DNA from 2 places in the Agromyces albus genome. Region 1 is predicted to be linked to the other one. Evidence: riboswitches for the same ligand, from Rfam matches in the RefSeq annotation. Region 1 holds a riboswitch; the other holds the start of a gene.
What was found. A riboswitch is a leader RNA that binds a small molecule or an ion and turns the genes downstream of it on or off. The one in region 1 is predicted to bind thiamine pyrophosphate.
Positions count from the first base shown of each region.

Region 2: linked by a shared signal. The riboswitch ahead of QFZ29_RS09435 (ECF transporter S component) and the one ahead of thiM (hydroxyethylthiazole kinase) in region 1 are both predicted to bind thiamine pyrophosphate.

Region 1 covers NZ_JAUSWX010000001.1:3,123,948-3,133,816, forward strand. Annotated here, with positions in the region: gene gap (type I glyceraldehyde-3-phosphate dehydrogenase) at 1-611, opposite strand, end outside; gene QFZ29_RS14785 (GlxA family transcriptional regulator) at 913-1,869, opposite strand; gene QFZ29_RS14790 (ChaB family protein) at 2,091-2,480, opposite strand; gene QFZ29_RS14795 (gamma-glutamylcyclotransferase family protein) at 2,740-3,081, opposite strand; gene QFZ29_RS14800 (hypothetical protein) at 3,138-3,533, shown strand; TPP riboswitch at 3,564-3,658, shown strand; gene thiM (hydroxyethylthiazole kinase) at 3,682-4,545, shown strand; gene thiE (thiamine phosphate synthase) at 4,542-5,201, shown strand; gene QFZ29_RS14815 (bifunctional hydroxymethylpyrimidine kinase/phosphomethylpyrimidine kinase) at 5,198-6,865, shown strand; gene msrB (peptide-methionine (R)-S-oxide reductase MsrB) at 6,940-7,413, shown strand; gene msrA (peptide-methionine (S)-S-oxide reductase MsrA) at 7,410-7,931, shown strand; gene QFZ29_RS14830 (DUF885 family protein) at 8,012-9,703, opposite strand.
Region 2 covers NZ_JAUSWX010000001.1:1,994,822-2,004,690, forward strand. Annotated here, with positions in the region: gene orn (oligoribonuclease) at 1-238, shown strand, start outside; tRNA gene QFZ29_RS09400 (tRNA-His) at 282-357, shown strand; gene QFZ29_RS09405 (metallopeptidase family protein) at 408-755, shown strand; gene QFZ29_RS09410 (hypothetical protein) at 780-2,042, shown strand; gene QFZ29_RS09415 (hypothetical protein) at 2,090-2,347, opposite strand; gene QFZ29_RS09420 (ATP-binding protein) at 2,364-3,059, opposite strand; gene QFZ29_RS09425 (energy-coupling factor transporter transmembrane component T family protein) at 3,056-3,865, opposite strand; gene QFZ29_RS09430 (ABC transporter ATP-binding protein) at 3,862-5,373, opposite strand; gene QFZ29_RS09435 (ECF transporter S component) at 5,377-6,015, opposite strand; TPP riboswitch at 6,052-6,161, opposite strand; gene QFZ29_RS09440 (hypothetical protein) at 6,265-6,597, opposite strand; gene QFZ29_RS09445 (DNA polymerase IV) at 6,628-7,950, opposite strand; gene QFZ29_RS09450 (hypothetical protein) at 8,010-8,666, opposite strand; gene QFZ29_RS09455 (acyltransferase family protein) at 8,919-9,869, shown strand, end outside.

The sequences.
Region 1 (9,869 bases):
ACGGCCGCCGCGCGGGCGCGACGCAGGTCGCGGTGCGGGCCGTCCTGCAGGTTCTGCTCCTGCGTGTAGGCGTGCACGGTCGTCATGAAGCCGTGCTCGATGCCGGCGAGGCCGTCGAGCACCGCGGCGAGCGGAGCGAGCGCATTGGTCGTGCACGAGGCGTTCGAGATGATCGTGTGCGCGGCAGGGTCGTACGCGTCGGTGTTGACGCCGTAGGCGATGGTCACGTCGGCGTCGCTCGACGGCGCGCTCACGAGCACGCGCTTCGCGCCGGCGGTGAGGTGGCCGCGCGCGGCATCCGCTGAAGTGAATCGGCCCGTGGACTCGAGCACGAGCTCGACCTCGAGCTCGGCCCACGGCAACTGCGACGGCTCACGTTCGGCGAGCACGCGGATGCGGCGGCCGTCGACCACGAGCGTGTCGCCGTCGACCTCGACCGGGCGGCCGAGGCGGCCGAGCGAGCTGTCGTACTTCAGCAGGTGCGCGAGCGCGGCGGGTTCGGTGAGGTCGTTGATCGCGACGACCTCGAGGCCGGTGTCGCGCTCGAGCAGGGCGCGCAGCACGTTGCGTCCGATGCGTCCGAATCCGTTGATGGCGATGCGGGTGGTCATTCGGTGGTTCCTTTCGTTGCCTCCAGACTCACTCGGCGCCGGCGTCGGCGGCAGTGGGGCGGCGGACAGTTCGCGCAAGCTTCGCGCCAGCCGGGCCGAGCGGATGCCTCAGACCGGCGGATGCCGCAGCCGGGCGGTAGGGGCATGTGCTTGTTGCAGAACTGCAGGGGATTCGGCCTCATAGGCGCATATGCGCAGGGTATGACGCGGAATCCCCTGCGCTTCGGTGGGAACGGCACGGATGAGGCGTCACAGCGGACGTCCCGGGCGCCCGCCTGCCCGCGGCATCCGCGGCATCCGCTCAGGCCGCCGGCCTCACGAACGTGCGCCGGTACTCGCTCGGCGACGTGCCGAGGATGCGCTGGAAGTGCAGTCGCAGGTTCGAGCCCGTGCCGAGCCCCACGCGGTCGGCGATCTGCTCGACGCCGAGGTCGCTGCGCTCGAGCAGTTCGCGCGCGACATCCACCCTGGCCCGCAGCACCCACTGCATGGGCGTGTAGCCCGTGTCTTCGACGAAGCGCCGCGAGAACGTGCGCGGCGACACCCGCGCGTGCCGTGCGAGCGACGCGACGGTCAGCGGCTCGTCGAGCCGGCCGATCGCCCACTCGCGGGTCGCGGCGAACAGGTCGCCGAGCGGCTCGGGCACGCTGCGCGGCACGTATTGCGCCTGCCCGCCGCTGCGGTACGGCGCGGCGACGAGCCGCCGGGCGACGGTGTTCGAGAGCGCGACCCCGTGATCGCGACGGACGAGATGCAGGCACAGGTCGACGCCCGACGCCGCACCGGCCGAGGTGAGCACGTCGCCCTCGTCGACGAAGAGCACGTTCTCGTCGACGTGGATCGACGGATGCATCCGCGCGAGCGCCTCGGTGTAGTGCCAGTGTGTCGTCGCCCGCTTGCCGTCGAGCAGTCCGGTCGCGGCGAGCGCGAACGCCCCCGTCGAGATCGCGGCGAGCCGGGCGCCGCGAGCGTGGGCGGCGCGCAGTGCTTCGACGACGGCGGGCGGCGTCTCGACGATCGCGGGGTTGCGGTAGCCGGGCACGAAGATCGTATCGGCGGCCGCGAGCGCCTCGAGCCCCTCGGCGACGTAGTACGAGAGCCCATCACCTCCCGTGACGAGCCCGGGCGCGACGCCGCACACGCGCACCTCGTACGGCATGCTCGCGCGCTTGGTGAAGACCTGCGCGGGAATGCCGACATCGAGCGGCTTCGCCCCCTCGAGCACGAGCACCACGACCCGGTGCGGTTGGCGCGTCATCTTGGCCTCCTTCGTCGACACACAGAGGCATGGTGCCAAGCTGTGCTTGCTCGTGCCAGTGGCACGAATGCCACTCTGCGCAAGAATACGGCCATCCCTGGAGGAGTGCCTCTCCGCAGAATCGGTCGATTTGTCGACAAGTTGACCGATTCCGCGGAGCGATATCACGCTGGTCGCTCGAGACCGAGAGCTCGATCGCCTGACAGTTGGAACGCGCCGTCTCAACCGCGTCGGCGCGCCGCCGTCTGCCGATCGTTCTCGCGCTGGATGGCCTCGATCAGCTCGTCCTTCGACATCGTCGACCTGCCCGGCACGTCGAGCCGCTTCGCGATGTCGTACAAGTGCGCCTTCGACGCGGTGGTGTCGACCCCGCCCGCCGTGTCGCCGCTGCGATCGGTGGCGCCCTTGTCGCTCGGGCCGGGGTGCTCCTTCTGCTCCCAGTGGTCGCCGACCTTCTCGAACTGGTGCTTCAGCGCCGCGAACGCCGTGCGGCGCGCGAGTTCGCCGTCGCCGTAGGTCTCGACGGCCGCGTCGTAGGTCTTCGTCCAGATCTCCTGCGCGTGCTTCGGGGAACGCGCCAGCGTCGACGGCATCTCCTCTTCGGCTGGCATGCTGCCTCCCTGCTCGTTGAAGACGGTGGGGCCTCCGACGCTCACGCTACGTCGATCATCAAGCGCCAGGAACGGGGTGGACATCAGGGGCATCCGTCCGTAGCACACCCGTGCTCGTGGACATTCCCGACCAGCCGCTCCCCGACCGTGACTCCGCCACTGATGCTGAAAACGCATCAGTGGCGGAGTCACGCGTCCATCACACCCGCTCGAACGGCGGCGGCACCGGTGCGGTGATGCCTGGTAGAGCCGACGAAGCTCAGCGCCCCACGTACACCCACGCCACCAGCCCCGACTCGAGGGTCACCTCGACGCGGTGGTAGTCGTCGACCTCGTACTCGTCGGCGGCGGCGAGCTGCGCGGGCGTCAGCTCGATCACGGCGCCCTCGACACGGTGGGCCGCGTCGCCGGTGTGCTCGAGGATAGGGTGCTCGGCCTCGCCGCTCAACGCGAGCACCGCGGCATCCGTGATCCGCACCATTCGCACCCGCCACCCGGCGAGCGCATCGGGAGCGGTGGGCAGCTCAGCGCCGAACGTTTGGCGCTGCACGTGGGGCAAGCGGAGGGTTCCATAGGAGAAGAGCCGGTCGACGGATGCCACGGCGACAGCATAGAGCGGGGGGCGGGGGTTGGGGTGGGGGTCGTACGATCGAGAGCATGAGCGAGCCCGTGCGGCCCTGGTGGAGCGGCGATGACGACATCGGCGGCATCGGCTTCGCGCGCTTCTTCGCGTGGACCGGCCTGCTGCTCGGCGTCGGCGCGGTTGTGCTCGCCGTGGCGGCACCGCTCGAGGGCGACGCGCTGCGCACCGTCTGGATCACCGGGTTCGGTGCCATCGCGATGTGGGTGTCGTTCATGGCCGTGCCGCGCTACCGCAACGCCGGGGTGCGCGTCTCGCTCGCCGTGCCGGCCACCATGGTGCTCGGTGCCCTCACGATCGCGATCATGGTCTACGCGTTCGCGGTGATCGCGTTTGCGGCGGGCGGCATCATCCTTCCCGCGCCGGCGCACTGGGTCGAGGTGCCGGCCGGCCCGCCCGTCGTCACCGCCTGACGCCGAGTCCGAGCACCCGCTAGGCTGACCGACAGTGACACGGGGTGCCGCACCATACGGCTGAGATCACACCCGTCGAACCTGATCTAGTTCGAACTAGCGAAGGGATGTCGCGTTGAGCGATCGTCTGTCTGTCGACCCTGCCCACCTGACCCGCCCGGCTGGCCTTGCCGACCCGGCCAGCCATGCCCATCCGGCCGAGCAGGCCGCCGCCCTGCTCGACCGCGTGCGGGCGACCACACCACTGGTGCACTGCATCACGAACAGCGTGGTCACGAACTTCACGGCCAACTCGTTGCTCGCCCTCGGGGCGGCGCCTGCGATGGTCGACATCCGCGTGGAGGCCGGCGTCTTCGCGCGCATCGCCTCGGGCCTCCTCGTGAACCTCGGCACGCCCCACGAGGAGCAACGCGACGCCGCCCGCGAGGCCGTCGCCGCTGCACGCGAGGCCGGCACGCCGTGGGTGCTCGATCCGGTCGCGGTCGGCGGCTTGCCCGTTCGCACCGCGCTCGCGCATGTGCTGCTCGAGCACCGGCCCACGGCGATCCGCGGCAACGCGAGCGAGATCATCGCGCTCACCGGTGTCGGTGGGGGCGGGCGCGGCGTCGATGCATCCGACTCCACCGAATCGGCAGCGGATGCCGCGGCAGCACTCGCGGCGGCGCACGGCTCGGTCGTCGCGGTCTCGGGGGCGATCGACCTCATCACCGACGGCACCCGCATCGCGCGCGTGGGCAACGGTGACGCCCTGCTCACCCGCATCACGGGCGGCGGCTGCGCGCTCGGCGCGGTGACCGCCGCGTTCCTCGCGGTGAGCGACGACGCGTTCGCGGCGACGGTCGCGGCCACCGTGAGCTACACGATCGCGGCCGAGCTCGCCGCGGCACAGGCATCCGGTCCCGGCACCTTCGGGCCGCTCTTCCTCGACGCCCTCGCGAGCGTCACCGCCGACGACCTCGTGGCACGTGCCGACCTCGTGGTCGCGGATGCGCCGGCGCTGGTGCGGTCGTGAGCACGCGGACCGCGCTCGACCTCTCGCTCTACCTCGTCACCGACGCGACGCTCTGCGGCCCCCGCGGCGTCGCCTCCGTCGTGGCCGACGCGGTCGCCGGCGGCGTGCGCGTGGTGCAGTTGCGCGACAAGTCGGCGGATGCCGCGACGCTCCTCGCCCAGCTCGAGGAGCTCGCCGCGGTCATCGACGGCCGCGGGACGCTCCTCGTCAACGACCGGCTCGACGTCGTCGTCACCGCCCGCCAGCGCGGCGTGCCCGTCGACGGCGTGCACCTCGGCCAGCGCGACGACGCCGTGCTCGAAGCGCGCGAGCTCCTCGGCGCCGACGCGATCGTCGGGCTCACGGCGAACCATTCGTCGCACCTCGGCACCGTCGAGCGGATGCCGCGGGGCTCCGTCAATTACCTGGGTGTCGGCGTGATCCGCCCCACCGCGACGAAGCCCGACCATCCGCCCGCGCTCGGTGTCGACGGGTTCGCCCGGTTCGCCCGGGCCGCGGAGCTTCCGTGCGTCGCGATCGGCGGCATCACGATCGACGACGTCGGGCCGCTTCGCGCGGCCGGCGCGGCGGGGGTCGCCGTGGTGTCGGCGCTCTGCGCGGCATCCGACCCGCGTGATGCAGCTGCACGGTTCGCGACGGCGTGGGGCGAGCGATGAGCGGCGGCGGCACGACCGGCCGCCGGGTGCCGCGGGTGCTGAGCATCGCGGGCACCGACCCCTCGGGCGGCGCCGGAATCCAGGCCGACCTCAAGTCGATCGCCGCGGTCGGCGGCTACGGCATGTCGGCGGTCACGGCGCTCGTTGCCCAGAACACGCGTGGCGTGCGGAGCGTGCACGTGCCGCCGGCGGCGTTCCTCGCCGAGCAGCTCGACGCCGTGAGCGATGACGTCGTGATCGACGCCGTGAAGATCGGCATGCTCGCGAACGCCGAGATCATCCGCACCGTCGGCGACTGGCTCCGACGCGTGAAGCCGCCGGTCGTGGTGCTCGACCCCGTGATGATCGCGACGAGCGGCGACCGGCTGCTCGACGCCGATGCCGAGGCCGCGCTGCGCGAGCTGCTCCCCCTCGCCCACCTCATCACGCCCAACCTGCACGAGCAGGCCGTGCTCGCGGGTGAGCCCCGCGCCGCGACGTGGACCGAGGCGCTCGCGCAAGCCGAGCGGCTCTCGGCGTCGCTCGGCGTGCTCGTGCTCGCGAAGGGCGGGCACCTCGGCGGAACGGCGGCACCCGACGCCCTCGTCGACGCGAGCGGCCGAGTCGGCCCGAGCAGCGTCAGGAGCGGGAGCGGCGCAACCGGCACGGCCGCGCCCCGCATCATCGAGTTCCCGGGCGAGCGCATCGAGACGGCGAACACGCACGGCACCGGTTGCTCCCTCTCTTCCGCCATCGCGACCCTGCGCGCCGAACTCGGCTCGTGGGAGGCCGCCGTGATCGAGGCGCGCCGCTGGCTGCGCGAGTCGATCACGCACGGCGCATCGCTCGACGTGGGCGAGGGGCATGGCCCGATCAGCCACTTCGCCGGACTCTGGGAACGCGGCGGCCTGAGCACCGCGCCGGCTCCCAATGAGGTCGAGGCGGAGTGGTGGGCCGGCATCGCCGACGTGCGCGACGCGATCGACGAGCTCGGCTTCGTGCGCGGTCTCGCCGACGGGTCGCTCGATCGCTCGCCGTTCCTGCGCTACCTCGCGCAAGACGCGCTCTACCTGCGCGATTACTCTCGAGTGCTCGCGGTCGCCTCGAGCTCGGCGACGGATGCCGCGGAGCAGGCGTTCTGGGCGGCGAGCGCCCGCGGCGCGATCATCGGCGAGCTCGAACTGCACGCGAGCTGGCTCCCCGAGGGCGAGGCGTTCGCCGCCGAGCCGGATGCCGCGACGACGGGCTACCTGAACCACTTGCTCGCAACGGCGGCCAGGGGCGATTATCCCGTGCTCGCCGCGGCGCTGCTGCCGTGCTTCTGGATCTACGTCGATCTCGGCGGGCGGCTCGCGGCCGGCGCGTTCGGTCCGCAGGCGCTCGCGCCGGAGCATCCGTATGCCTCGTGGCTCAAGACCTATGCCGATCCCGGGTTCTCCGTCGGGACTCGTGAGGCGATCGGCATCGTGATGCGGCTCGCCGCCGCGGCCGATGCGCCGACGCGGGAAGCCATGTGGCGGGCGTTCCGCGCGTCATCCGAGCACGAGCTCGCGTTCTTCGCCTCGCCGCTCGGCGAGCAGGGCGCCGGCACCCTGGCAACGACTACGGCAACCGCGCACACAGCGAACCCACAGCTGCGGAGCGACATCCGCGGAACAGCGCACGAACCTGCCGTGTTCTCCTAGGTGACGCCCTGACACCACCTCAACCGGTGTCAGGCGTGGGCACCGCAGCCAGCGGCGCCGAGATGGAGGAAACCGTGTCACAGGACTACCGCAAGACTCCCGAGGCGATCGAGCGCCTCACCCCGCTGCAGCGCAAGGTCACGCAGGATGATGCAACTGAGCCGGCGTTCCGGAACGAGTACTGGAACAACAAGGAGCCCGGCCTCTACGTCGACGTGGTGTCGGGGCAGCCGCTCTTCGCGTCGGTCGACAAGTACGACAGCCGCTCCGGCTGGCCGAGCTTCACGAAGCCGATCGAGGGCGACGCGGTCGTCGAGAAGGTCGACCGGTCGCTCTTCATGAAGCGCGTCGAGGTTCGCTCGGCCGCAGCCGACAGCCACCTCGGGCACGTGTTCGACGACGGGCCGGCCGACGCCGGCGGCCTGCGCTACTGCATCAACTCGGCCGCGCTGCGCTTCGTGCCGCTCGCCGAGCTCGAGGAGCACGGCTACGGTCAGTACCGCGCACTGTTCGGCGACGCCGCGCAGTCACAGAAGGAGGACGCATGACGACCAACACCGAGACCGCCATTCTGGCCGGCGGATGCTTCTGGGGCATGCAGGATCTGATCCGCAAGCGCCCCGGGGTCGTCTCGACCCGGGTCGGCTACACGGGCGGCGACGTGCCCAACGCCACCTACCGCCACCACGGAACCCACGCCGAGGCGATCGAGATCGTGTTCGACCCGTCGCAGGTGAGTTATCGCGACCTGCTCGAGTTCTTCTTCCAGATCCACGACCCGTCGACGCGCAATCGCCAGGGCAATGACATCGGCCTCAGCTACCGGTCGGCGATCTTCCCGACGACCGAGGAGCAGGAGACGATCGCCTACGACACGATCGCCTACGTGAACGAGTCCGGCCTCTGGCCGGGTCCGGCCGTGACCGAGGTCACGCCCGCCGGCCCGTTCTGGGAGGCCGAGCCCGAGCACCAGGACTACCTGGAGCACTACCCCAACGGGTACACGTGCCACTTCGTGCGGCCCGGCTGGAAGCTCCCGCGCCGCGGTGAGGCGACCGTCGCGTAGCCGGCTTCGGCATCTGAAGACCCGAACACCCGAACCGCCCCGGTGACCGCTCTGGTCGCCGGGGCGGTTCGCTGTCTGCATCAGAGATGCTTCGCCGGCCCCGCGGGTCGCAGCGCGTTGGTCCATGGACCGGCCGCGTCGAGCGCGTCGACGTCGGAGCGGTCGCCGAGCAGCTCCCAGCGCTGCAGGGAGAGCGGCACGTTGCCGTTGAGCCACACCGCGTCGTGGAACTCGCGCAGCGAGAAGTCGGCGCCCCGCGCGATCATCGCGTCGGCGAGCAGGCGCTGCACCTCCTGCTTGCCCACGTGGTACGACATCGCGAGGCCCGGGGTCGCGACGTACATCGCGGTCTCCTCGGTTGCGGTCTCGACGTCCATCGGCACCGAGTCGACGAAGAAGCGCACCGCCTCATCGAGACTGAACACGCCCGTGGCGAGGTTGACGTCGACGACGACGCGCAAGGCGCGCAGCCGCATGAAGTTGTGCACGATCGTCTGGGAGTGCGGGGCGTCGTCGAAGAGCCCGGCGGTGAGCATGAGCTCTTCGTTGTAGTGCGCGATGCCCTCGTTCGCGACGGAGTCCACATAGCGTCGGCGCAGCGGATTGGGGTGCGCCCACGAGAGCGCGAGCTGCTGGCTGTGCGCTCCCTCGTGGATGATGCCGAGGCGAGGGTCGCGCACGTTCGCCACCTCGAAATACGGCAGGTCGGATGCCGGTGCTGACACGTACGACACGGCATCCTCGCCGCGCCGCGCATCGTTCGTGAGGTCGTCGGTCACGCCGAGGAACGCGAGCGGCTCGAGGTACGGCGGATACGCCGCGAACCGGTAGTGCCGCAGACCGGTCGGCTGGGTCAGGAGGCCGTGCTGCTCGTAGAACTCGCGCACCTCCTGCTCTCGCGTCGCCTCATCGGCGACGAGTGTGTCGAGGTCGGCCGCGAGCTCGGCCGGTGGAACGTCCCGGTACCGATTGCGGGTGACCGTCTCGGCCACGACGCTGCGCCGGTAGTCCTGGAGCGCAGCGCGCACGAGCTCTTCGGGCTCGGCCGCGACGAGCGCGATGTGCCGGAGGTACCAGACGAACGCGTCACGGCCGACGACCGCATCGCGGCCGAGTCGATCGGCCGCGCGCCCGAGCCAGTCGGCGTAACGCGTGAGCGCGACGCTCGCGGCGGGCTGCACGTCGGCGAGCGCGGTCGCGGTCGCGGCATCCACGAACGGCGACAGTGCCTCGACCGACTCGGCGAGGCGCGGGCCGACGTCGTCGAGCTGCGCCGCCGCGACCCTGGCGAGGGTCGCGACGCCCGCCCGCTCGAGGTTGGCGATCGCCTGATCGACGCCGGCCGGCAGGGCGGCGAGCACCTGCACGAGCGCAGCCTTCCGCTCGCCCTCGATGGGTGCCGGCCGCAGCAGCAGGTCGAACCACGGCCCGAGGATCTGGCTCGTGAGGAACACGGCGTCGCGCTCCCAGTTGCGCAGCACGTCGAGCTCCCAGTGTACCCGTGCGAGCGCTGAGCCGAGCAGGCGATGGTCGACCTGTTCCGCGACCGGTGCCGAGATCATCGCGGCCGCGGCATCCGCTGCTCGCCATCGCTCGGCGAACTGCGCGAGCTCGGCGCGCTGCACCTCGATCGCCGCGGGGTCGAATCGCGGCAGCCACGCCGCCGGACGCTCGATTCGAGGGATGTCGTCGCCCGAGCGGAACGAGTTCACCGCCCGCCACGACCAGAAGTCGGCGCTGAGACGATCGAGGTCGGTTGCGTGCGACGTCATGACGGCCACGATAGACCCGGGCTCCGACAGACGACAGCGGAGGGTCTGGGGGGCGTGAGGCAAGGCCGCTCAGCGGTGGTTCCGCTCCGCAAAATCGGTCGATTCGTCGACAAGTAGACCGGCCCCTGCTCACGATGCCGCTCCAGGGGACCATGCCCCTGCAAAA
Region 2 (9,869 bases), 1.1 Mb from region 1:
CTATCGCAACGTCGACGTGTCGTCGATCAAGGAGCTCGCGAAACGCTGGTACCCGCGTGCGTACTTCAACTCCCCCGCCAAGAACGGCGGTCACCGCGCCCTCGCCGACATCCTCGAGTCGATCCGCGAGCTCGAGTACTACCGCCGCGCGCTCTTCGTGGCGGCGCCCGGTCCCACCAGCCAGGACCTCCAGGCGCTCGCGACCTCAGTGGTGGACGAGTTCGACAGCAAGTTGTAGTAGTCTCTTTGAGTTGCCTGATCACTCCGGTGGTCGTCACATGGTGGGTATAGCTCAGTCGGTAGAGCGCCTGGTTGTGGTCCAGGAGGTCGCGGGTTCAAGCCCCGTTACTCACCCCAATTGCCCCTAGTCAGTTGCCTGATCCCGTTGGCCTCGATCGGAGCTGGTCGTGGAACTCGATGCCGAGGCTTTCGAAGCGATCGTCGTCGACGAGCTCGACGAATTGCCAGATGACATGGTCGACGGACTCGAGAACGTCGTCTTCGTCGTCGAGGATCGCCCCGAAGACGGCACCCTCGACCTGCTCGGGCTCTACGACGGCTGGGCGCTCACCGAACGCGACCGCTACGGCTTCGGCGAGACCCCCGACCGCATCGTGCTCTACCGTGAGCCGCTGCTCGCGATCTCGAGCGACGAGGAGCAACTGCGCGAGGAGATCCACGTCACCCTCGTGCACGAGATCGCGCACTTCTACGGCATCGACGACGTCCGCCTGCACGAGCTGGGCTGGGCATGACGACGCTCGGGATACGCTGATTCCATGAGCCTCGCCCCCGGCCGCATCGTCGGCATCATCGTCGGCGCGCTCGCGATTCTCGGCATCGGGGTCTACGGCCCGGCGATGCTCCTCGGCCCCCTCCCCGATGTCATGGTGAAGGTCGAAGGAGCCGCGGATGCCGCCGGCGAACCCGCAGCTCCCATCGTGCTGCCCGGCACCGGCGCCAACGCGCTCGCGGTCATCGCCGACGACGGCTCGGCCGAGACGCTCGCCCTCGGCGGCGAGGCGGGCGTGGTGCCGATCGGTGGAGCGGCGAAACTCGTGGCAGTGCTCGCCACCCTCGAATCGCTGCCCCTGCCCGATGAGGGCGCCGGACCCGGCATCCCCATCGGTCCAGCCGACTACACCGACTACCTGAGGTACTCGGGCGAGGGCTCGCGCACCCTGCAGGTGTCGCCCGGCGAGACCTGGACGGAGCGCGACGTCGTGCGGGCCGTGCTGCTCGCGTCGAGCAACAATCACGCCGACACGCTCGTGCGCTGGGCGTTCGGCGGCGTGGAGCCCTACGTCGCGGCGGCGAACGAGTGGCTTGCCGAGAACGGCTTCGAATCAACCCGGGTCGATGACGCCACCGGGCTCTCGGGCGACAACGTCGGCACGGCCGAGGAGCTCACTCGCCTCGTGGCACTCGCCCTCGCCGACCCCGAGATCGCCGAGATCTTCGACGGGTCGGCGACCCCGACCCCCACCCCGGGCACCCGGAACGTGCCCGACATCGCCGCGCACCTCGAAGGCGATGGCGTGCGCTCGATCTCCCGCAGCTTCACCGATCAAGCCGGCCTCTGCTTGCTCTTCACCGCCGAGATTCCCGGTGCAGAGGGTGACGAACCACGGCGGATCGTCGGCGCGATGCTCCGCATGCCCGACTACGAGACGCTCGATCCGGCCGTGCTCGCGGCCCTCGAATCCACGAAGGTCGCGGCGCAACCGATCACCGTGATCACCTCGGGAACTGCGTACGCCGAGGTCGAGGCGCCGTGGGGCGATCGCGGTGAGGTCGTGGCGTCGACCACGCGCACGGCGGTCGCCTGGGGCACGGCGCTCGGCGAGACATCCGTCACCGTGGAGCCGTTCTCGACGGCGGCGAAGGGCCGCGATGTGGGCCGCGCTGCGGTGTCGACCGCCACGGGAGAGATCGCGTCACCGCTCGAGCTCAGCGCCGACATCCGCGATCCCGGGCCGTTGTGGCGCCTGAGTCATCCGGTCGAGCTCATCTCGGCGTTCGTCGCCGACCAGGAGAGGTGAACGGGCATCCGATTCGAGCTGCGCAGGCTCATGCTGCGCCGGATGCCTCAGTCGTTCTCGTCGTCGGACTCCACCGGATCTGAGTCGTCGGCGTCGAAGCGGAAGCGCACACGAAGCTGACCGTTCACCTCCCGCTGCTCGACGGCGTCGTACCAGAACACCGACTCGAGGCCGTCGACCGCGGCGAACATGCCGACTCGTGACTCGGGCTTGCCTCCGACGAGTACGCGATGCTCGAACTCCCCTTCGAGCGGCCCGTCGATGAACTCCGCGACGTATTGTGCACCTGCGGTCTCTGCAGTCATGTGACTACCGTATCCCTCACGCGCGTGCGGCGGCAGACGGCGCGCTCTGCGCAGATGCCGGCTCCAGGCGCCCGTCATCGGTGCGGCGCACGTGGATCGAGGCCCGCCGCTCGGGGACGGCGCGATGCACGTACCGCCGCCACTGCCGCTCCCAGATGGCCCAGAACGGGTCGTACCGGCCACCGTCACGTTCGAGTGCACGCCGCTTGCGGAGGGCATCTGGGGCCGCCACCCACACGTGCACCGCATTCGGCGCGAGCGCACCCGCGGCGAACGCCCCGCACCCTTCGATGATGAGCGCACGGCCCGGACGTCGTCGCTCGAGGGCGCCCGGAGCATCGGCCGCCCAGTCCCAGCGAGTCCAGCGACCGACGCCGCCTCGACGCAGCGGCGGAACGAGCGTGCGGGCGAGGTCGGATCCGGCGCGAGCCAGCCCGTTCCAGCCACGGTACGCGTCGTCGAGGCGCACGAGCGACGGCGCCGGGCCCGGCCAGCGATCGAGCACGGCATCCGCGAGCGTGCTCTTGCCCGCGCCGCTCGGGCCGTCGATGAGCACGATCGGCGCGCGGCGGCCCCGTACCGCGGCGAGGATGCCGCGCACGGCGGAAGCAGCGACGATCGGCTCGAATGGAGAGTCGGATGCCTCTGCAGTGACGGCATCGGCGTGGGCGACGGCGACGGCCGGTGGCCGCCCCGGCGGGTCGTCCCTCACGCCCACACCGGGTGGAAGGTGCCCGCCCACACTGCGACGGCGATCGCGATCGCGGCGATCGCGGTGGCGATCACGAGCAGCGCGACATCGGGAATGCCGACCCGCGACTGGCGCGCCCAGGTGCGTTGGATGTCGGAGCCGAAGCCCCGCGCTTCCATCGCCGTTGCGAGCTTGCTGCCCCGCCGGATCGCGAGCACGAGGAGCGCGAATGCCATCGTCGCGATGCGCCGCAGCGTCCGGTGGTCGCCGATGCCGCGCGCCCGGCGCGAGAGCGCCATGGCTCGCCAGTCCTCGACGAAGAGGCCGACAAGGCGCGTCGCCGCAAGCGCACCGAGCACGAAACGCGACGGCAGTCGTGCGATCTGAGCGAGGCCGTCGGCGAGTTCCGTTGGATCGACCCGAAGGAACAGCAGCGCGGCAGGCAGGCCGATGGCGAGCACGCGCACGGTGATCGCGAGTGCGAGATCGATCGACCCGTCGGTGACGCGGGCGAGCCAGAAGCTCCAGTACTCGGTGCCCGCGGGACGCCCGTAGAGCAGCATGCTGACGCCGGCGACCGGCGCGGCGAGCAGGATCGGCCACGTGCGCGCGATGAGGAGTCGCGGTGTGACCCCGGCCACGGCGAAGAGCAGCAGCTGGATGCCGAGGGCCACGGCGGCGCTCAGCCAATCGACGGTCAGCAGGAGCGGCGTCGTGAGCACCATCACCGCCGCCAGGCGCGTGACCGGGTTGACCGCATCGATGAACCGGAGTCGCGGTGCGGCTGGAACGGCGCCGACCGCCGGTGCCGTCGCGTTCGCGCTCATACGGCACCTCCGGACGGGCGCGACGCGACGGTCTCGGCCGATCCGGCAAGCTCGAGCCGATGATCGCCGAGTACTTCACGGAACGCCGCATCGTGCGTGACCGAAAGCAACGTCACGCCATCGTCGACGAGGTCGCGCAGGAGCCGTACAAGTTCGAGCCACGTGACCCTGTCTTGCCCGAAGGTCGGTTCATCGAGAATCACGACGCGAGGACGGGCGACGAGCACTGAAGCGACCGACAGTCGTCGTTGCTCGCCCCCCGACAGTGTGAAGGGATTGGCCCCGGCGAGCCGATCGAGCCGGAGCCTCGTGAGCACGTCGTCGGTTCGGGTCTCGATCTCGGCCGCAGGCAGGCCGAGAGCGCGCGGGGCCACCGCTATCTCACCACGCACGGTCGAGGCGACGAACTGGTGCTCGGGCTCTTGGAACACCGTGCCGATGCGGGTCAGCAACTCACGCGAGCGCCACCGGATGGGGGCCGATCCAAGGCTCGACGCCAGCGAATCAGATGCCGCGACGCGGCCGGAGAGCGGCGCCAGCAGCCCGCCGAGGGTGAGCGCCAACGTCGACTTGCCGGCGCCGTTGGGTCCGGTGAGCACCGTGGAGCATCCGTCGGGAAGCGAGACGTCGAGGCCCGCCCGTACGACAGCACCGCGTCGACGTCCGATGGCGAGTTGCTCGCCGACGAGGATCGACTCGGTCGGGCACCTCCTCGCTGGATCGACCCCGCCCACGATCGGAAGCGGCACGCCCGGGACCCACACGCCTGCGGCGAGGAGCGCATCCCGGTGCCGTTCGAGCACCTCCGCCGGCGGCCCATCGGCCAGGACCCGCCCGTCGGCGCCGAGCACGACCACCCGGTCGACGAGATCGAGCCAGACGTCGACGCGGTGTTCGACGACGACGAAGGTGGCACCGATGCGGTCGAGCACGCGTGCGACGGCGTCGCGCACCTCGCTGACGCCCGAAGGATCGAGGTTCGCGGTGGGTTCGTCGAGGAGCAGGAGACCTGGCCGCATGGCGATCGCGCCGGCGAGGGCGAGCCGCTGCTTCTGCCCGCCCGAGAGCGCCGAGGTGGGATGCGCGAACGGCAGCTCGAGTCCCACGGCGTCGAGTGCCTCGCCCACTCGCCGCCAGATCTCGTCGCGCGGCACACCGAGGTTCTCGCAGCCGAACGCCACGTCGTCGCCGACCCGAGCAAGGATCACCTGGGAGTCGGGATCCTGCAACACGAGGCCCGCCCGCCCACGTGCCGCACCCGCCGCAGCACCGTCGATGAGCAACCGTCCGCGCTGCTCGCCCTCGTCATCACCGCCGTGCACGCCGGCCAGGGCATGCAGGAGCGACGACTTGCCGGACCCGGACGGACCGAGCAGGAGCACTCGCTCCCCCGGCTCGATGACGAAGTCGATGCCGTCGATCGCCCATCGGATGCGGCCGGCGTGACGCCAGCCCCAGCCGCGAGCCTCGACGCGGACGGGTCGTTGTGCCAGCGAGGATTCCGACATGGGTCAGACCCGCTCGGTCACGTCCCGCCCTGCTGCGAAGCGGTGCAATGCACCGGTCGCGGCAAGCGCACGTACCACGAGCCAGCCGAGGAGGCCGGCGAGGATCGCGCCCGAGATCACCACTGCGACGAAGTAGAGCCCGAGGAACTCGGCCGACTTCTGCAGGTTGCCCGAGAGGAAGAGCTCGAGGGTCCAGGCCGCCGCGCCGGCGGCCGCACCGGCGAGCACGGCCTGCAGCACGCCGAAGCGCTTGTACCGGAACGCCGCGAAGACGAGTTCGGCGCCGAGACCCTGCGCGAGCCCCGAGTAGATCGTCTCGATGCCCCACTGGTTTCCGACGAGCGCGGAGACGACCGCGGCGAGGAGCTCGACGAAGAGCGCCGCGCCGGGCTTGCGGATGATGAGCCCGCCGAGCACGCCGCCGATGAGCCAGATGCCCACGGCGACACCGCCGAGACCCGGCGTCACGGCGTCGGCCGCGACGAACCAGGCGTAGCCGACGTTGTTCCAGAACAGGAAGACGAGGCCGGTCGCGACGCCGATGACGCTCGCGACGACGATGTCGACGACTCGCCAGCCAGAACGTGACGGGCTGGCCGCCGGCGTGGTCTCGGCGGTGTCGGAGTTGGTTGCGTTGTGCACTGACGTGCCCTTTCGATTCGTGGAAAGAGGCACGGGATTGAGATGTGATGCCCTCCCTGCGCTGGCATTACCCAGATCAGGTTCGACGGTCGAAGGTTGAGAACCTTCCTCTCAGCCCGGCTCACCGGACTCCCGTGTTCGACACCGAGTATACGCCGCGGAGTTCGCCGACTTGCGACGACCGGCAGTCTGGATGACGCCGTGCGACAGCAACGACGACGCAACGGCGCAGGGCTGCGCTGCGAGCCGTCAGCGCTTGAGCGCGCGGATGACCACCTTCAAGGCCTTGCCCGTCACCCAGATGAGCGGCGTCGCGACGAGCATCAGCCCGATGAGGTTCGGCTCGAAGCGCACGTCGCCTCCGCGACCGATGTATGCGCCGATCGGAATGGAGACGCCGCCTCCGCCGCCTCCACTGCCCTGGTCGCCCTTCTCGTCGCTCCCACCGCCACCGCCGAAGCCGTAGTAGCCGAGCGCCACCGGAACCACCTTGGTGCCGTCGATGTCGAGTGTCTCGCCGTAAGACGTCTTCACGCCGACGCCGGAAACGGTCTCTGCGAGTTCCAGTACGAGTTCAGCCATGCGGGCAACGCTACTCGGGGATGCCGCGGCCTACCAGCCCCACCCTGCCGCCGCGGTCGACGCGTCGTCGTCACCATCGGCACGCGATTGCTCATCACGTGCCTCGCCTCGCTCACCTGCCTCGCCCCGCTCGCCTCGCTCACCTCTGCGGCCGACGAGGGTTGCCGGACGCACCGACCCCTTGCCGAACTTCGCCGTGACCTCGTCGATCGTGCGCTCGGCGTCGCGCCACTCCTCGTCTGGATCCCACAGCATCGCGCCGCTGCCCGACACCTGCAGGTGCTCGGCGCGCACGCCGATGAGCCGGATGCGCTGCCCGTCGCCGATGAGCTCGGTGAGCGCTTCGGATGCCTCGTCGTAGATGCGGCGCGCGACATCGGTGGGCTCGGCCAGCGTGCGCGACCGCGTGACCGTGCGGAAGTCGCCGTAACGGAGCTTCAGCACCACGGTGCGGCCGACGAGGCCGGCCTTGCGCAGCCGCACACCGACATTGTCGGCGAGACGGAGCAGCTCGCGGCGGATGTCGACAGGATCGGTGAGATCGTAGCCGAACGTGTTCTCGTGGCCGATGCTCTTCTCGACGCGGGTCGTGTGCACGTCGCGCGGATCGATGCCGTTCGCGAGCCGCTCGAGCCTCGATGCGAGCGCCGGACCGACTGCGCGCACGAGTGCGTCGTGCGGCATCGTGGCGACGTCGCCGACGGTGCGGAGCCCGAGCCTGAGGAGCGACTCCTCGGTGACCCGGCCGACGCCCCACAGCGCCGAGACCGGCAGCGGATGCAAGAAGGCGACGGTGTCGGCGGCCGGTACGACGAGCATGCCGTCGGGCTTCGCGCGGCTCGAGGCGACCTTCGCGACGTACTTGGTCGCCGCGACCCCGACGGAGCAGGTGAGCCCGGTCTCGGCGCGCACGCGCTCACGGATGGTCCAGGCGATCTCGGCCGGACTGCCGTGCAGGCGCCTGGCTCCCGACACATCGAGGAACGCCTCGTCGATGGAGAGCGGCTCGACCAGTGGCGTGAGCTGCTCGAAGATCGCCATGACCTGCTTGGAGTACTTCGCGTAGCTCGCGTAGTCACCGCGGAGCACGATGGCGTTCGGGCAGCGCTGCAACGCGATCGACATCGGCATCGCGGAGTTCACGCCGAATCGACGCGCCTCATAGCTCGCGGCGGCCACGACGCCGCGACCGGCGGTGCCGCCGACGAGCACGGGCTTGCCGCGCAACTCGGGGCGGGTGAGCAGTTCGACCGAGACGAAGAACGCGTCCATGTCGACGTGCAGGATCGGCGTCGCGGAGTCGTCGACGGGACCCGTCGTGACCTGACGCGACGAGCCGTCTTGCTTGCTCATGCTGCGACCCTAACCCGTGCCGCCGTCATCGGCTTCCACGCGGCGCACACCTGATCTGCTCAGAAGCCGAAGTCGCCGCCACCACCGAAATCGCCACCGCCGAAGTCGCCGAATCCGCCTCCGCCGTCGTACCCACCCGCGTCGGCACCGGATGCATCCGCCGAACCGGCATCGGCACCGGATGCATCGGCAGCACCGGTGTCGGCTCCAGCATCACCACCCGTGTCGGTGCCGGCATCGGCGGACGACGCGTCGGGCAGGAACGCCTGGGCGATCGCGGAACCCACGACGACGCCGGCGATCGCGCCGAGCATCGAACCGCCGAACATCGAGCCGAACGACGGGCCGCCCATGTTCCCGCGGCCCTCGGCGGCGTTGCCGCCGGCGAACGCGCGCTCCATGGTTCCCGGAGAGCGGACCTCGGCGCGCGTGGCGGCGCGGGCGAGCACGGACGGTTCGTCGGAGGCGATGCGTTCACCGGGCGGCGCCTGCTCCGCGAGCGTGCGGTAGACCTCGGCGCGCTGCTCAGGGGTGAGCTTCGCGAACGCCTCGGCGTGCACCGCCTCGATCGATTCGGGCGGAGCCGTACGCAGCAGGTAGCGGTAGCGCTCGATGGCCAGTTCATCCTCGCTCAGCTGCGGCGGGGGCGGCACTGGCCGCCCCTGCTGTGCAGCTCGGTCATCGGATGCGCCGAACAGGCGGTCCAGGAAGCCCATGATGTCCTCTTCACTCGTTGTCTGGGGACGCCCAATATACGGTCGCGAGCATTGAGCCGACTGTGAGTCCGGGATGCCTCGAGGCGGGCCACGCCGACGCTCCCTCGGTTCGCCCGTGTCGCCGCCTCCCTGCATCGTGTTCGTGCCAGACTTGCAGTAGGCAAGCCAAGTCACGCCGGAGGAGCCGTGAGCGAGTCGAGCGCATCGTATCCCGCGGGCCTCGTCCCCGGTGCGGCAACGCGTGATCCAGTCATGGACCTCGTTCGAGTGCTCTGCGTGGCCGTCGTCGTGGTGGGCCACATGCTCATGGTCGGCGCGGCGGTGATCCCCGGACGCGGCCTCGTCGTCGAGCGCACGCTGCTCGAGACGGACTGGATCGGCCCGGTTTCGTGGATCGCCCAGATCATGCCGCTGTTCTTCGTCGTCGGCGGCTTCGCGGGTATCGGCGCGTGGCGACGATTGGCGGCCTCTGGCGGAACCGCGGCCGACTACATCCGATCACGCATTCTCAGGCTCGCGCGCCCCTCGATCGCCCTGTTCGCAGCCCTCGCGGTCGCCGTGCTCGTGATGCATCTCACGGGTGTGGACCCGGCTGCCATCCGTCTCATCGGCCTCGGCATCTCGTCGCCGCTCTGGTTCCTCGCGGCCTATGCATTCGCGCAGGCCTACCTCCCGGGGCTCGCGACGCTCCACGCCCAGGCTCCCCGGCGGACGCTTGCCGCCTTGGCAACGGGCGCCGTGCTCTGCGATGTCCTGCGATTCTCCACCGGCATCGAGGCGCTCGGCCTCCTCGACATGACGTTCGTCTGGCTGTTCGCGCAGCAGTTGGGGTTCTGGATCGCCGACGGATGGTTCCGCGCCAGATCCCGCGCCACGGTCGCCGCACTCGGGGCCGGTGCGTACCTGTTTCTCGTCGGCCTCGTCGCCGTCGGATACCCGGGCAACATGCTCGACAACCTCTATCCGCCGACCTTCGCGATCGTCGCTCTCGCCGTCGGACAGACCTGTCTGCTGGTGCTCGCGTATCCAGCACTGGAACGTCTCACCGCCGTGCGTCCGCTGCGGTTCGTCGTGCAGACGGTCGGCTCGCGCCTGATGACGATCTACCTGTGGCACCTGCCGGTGCTCGCGCTCATCGTCGGCCTCCTCCTGCTCACGCCATTGCCGACCCCGGCATCCGGTTCTGCCGAGTGGTGGCTCACG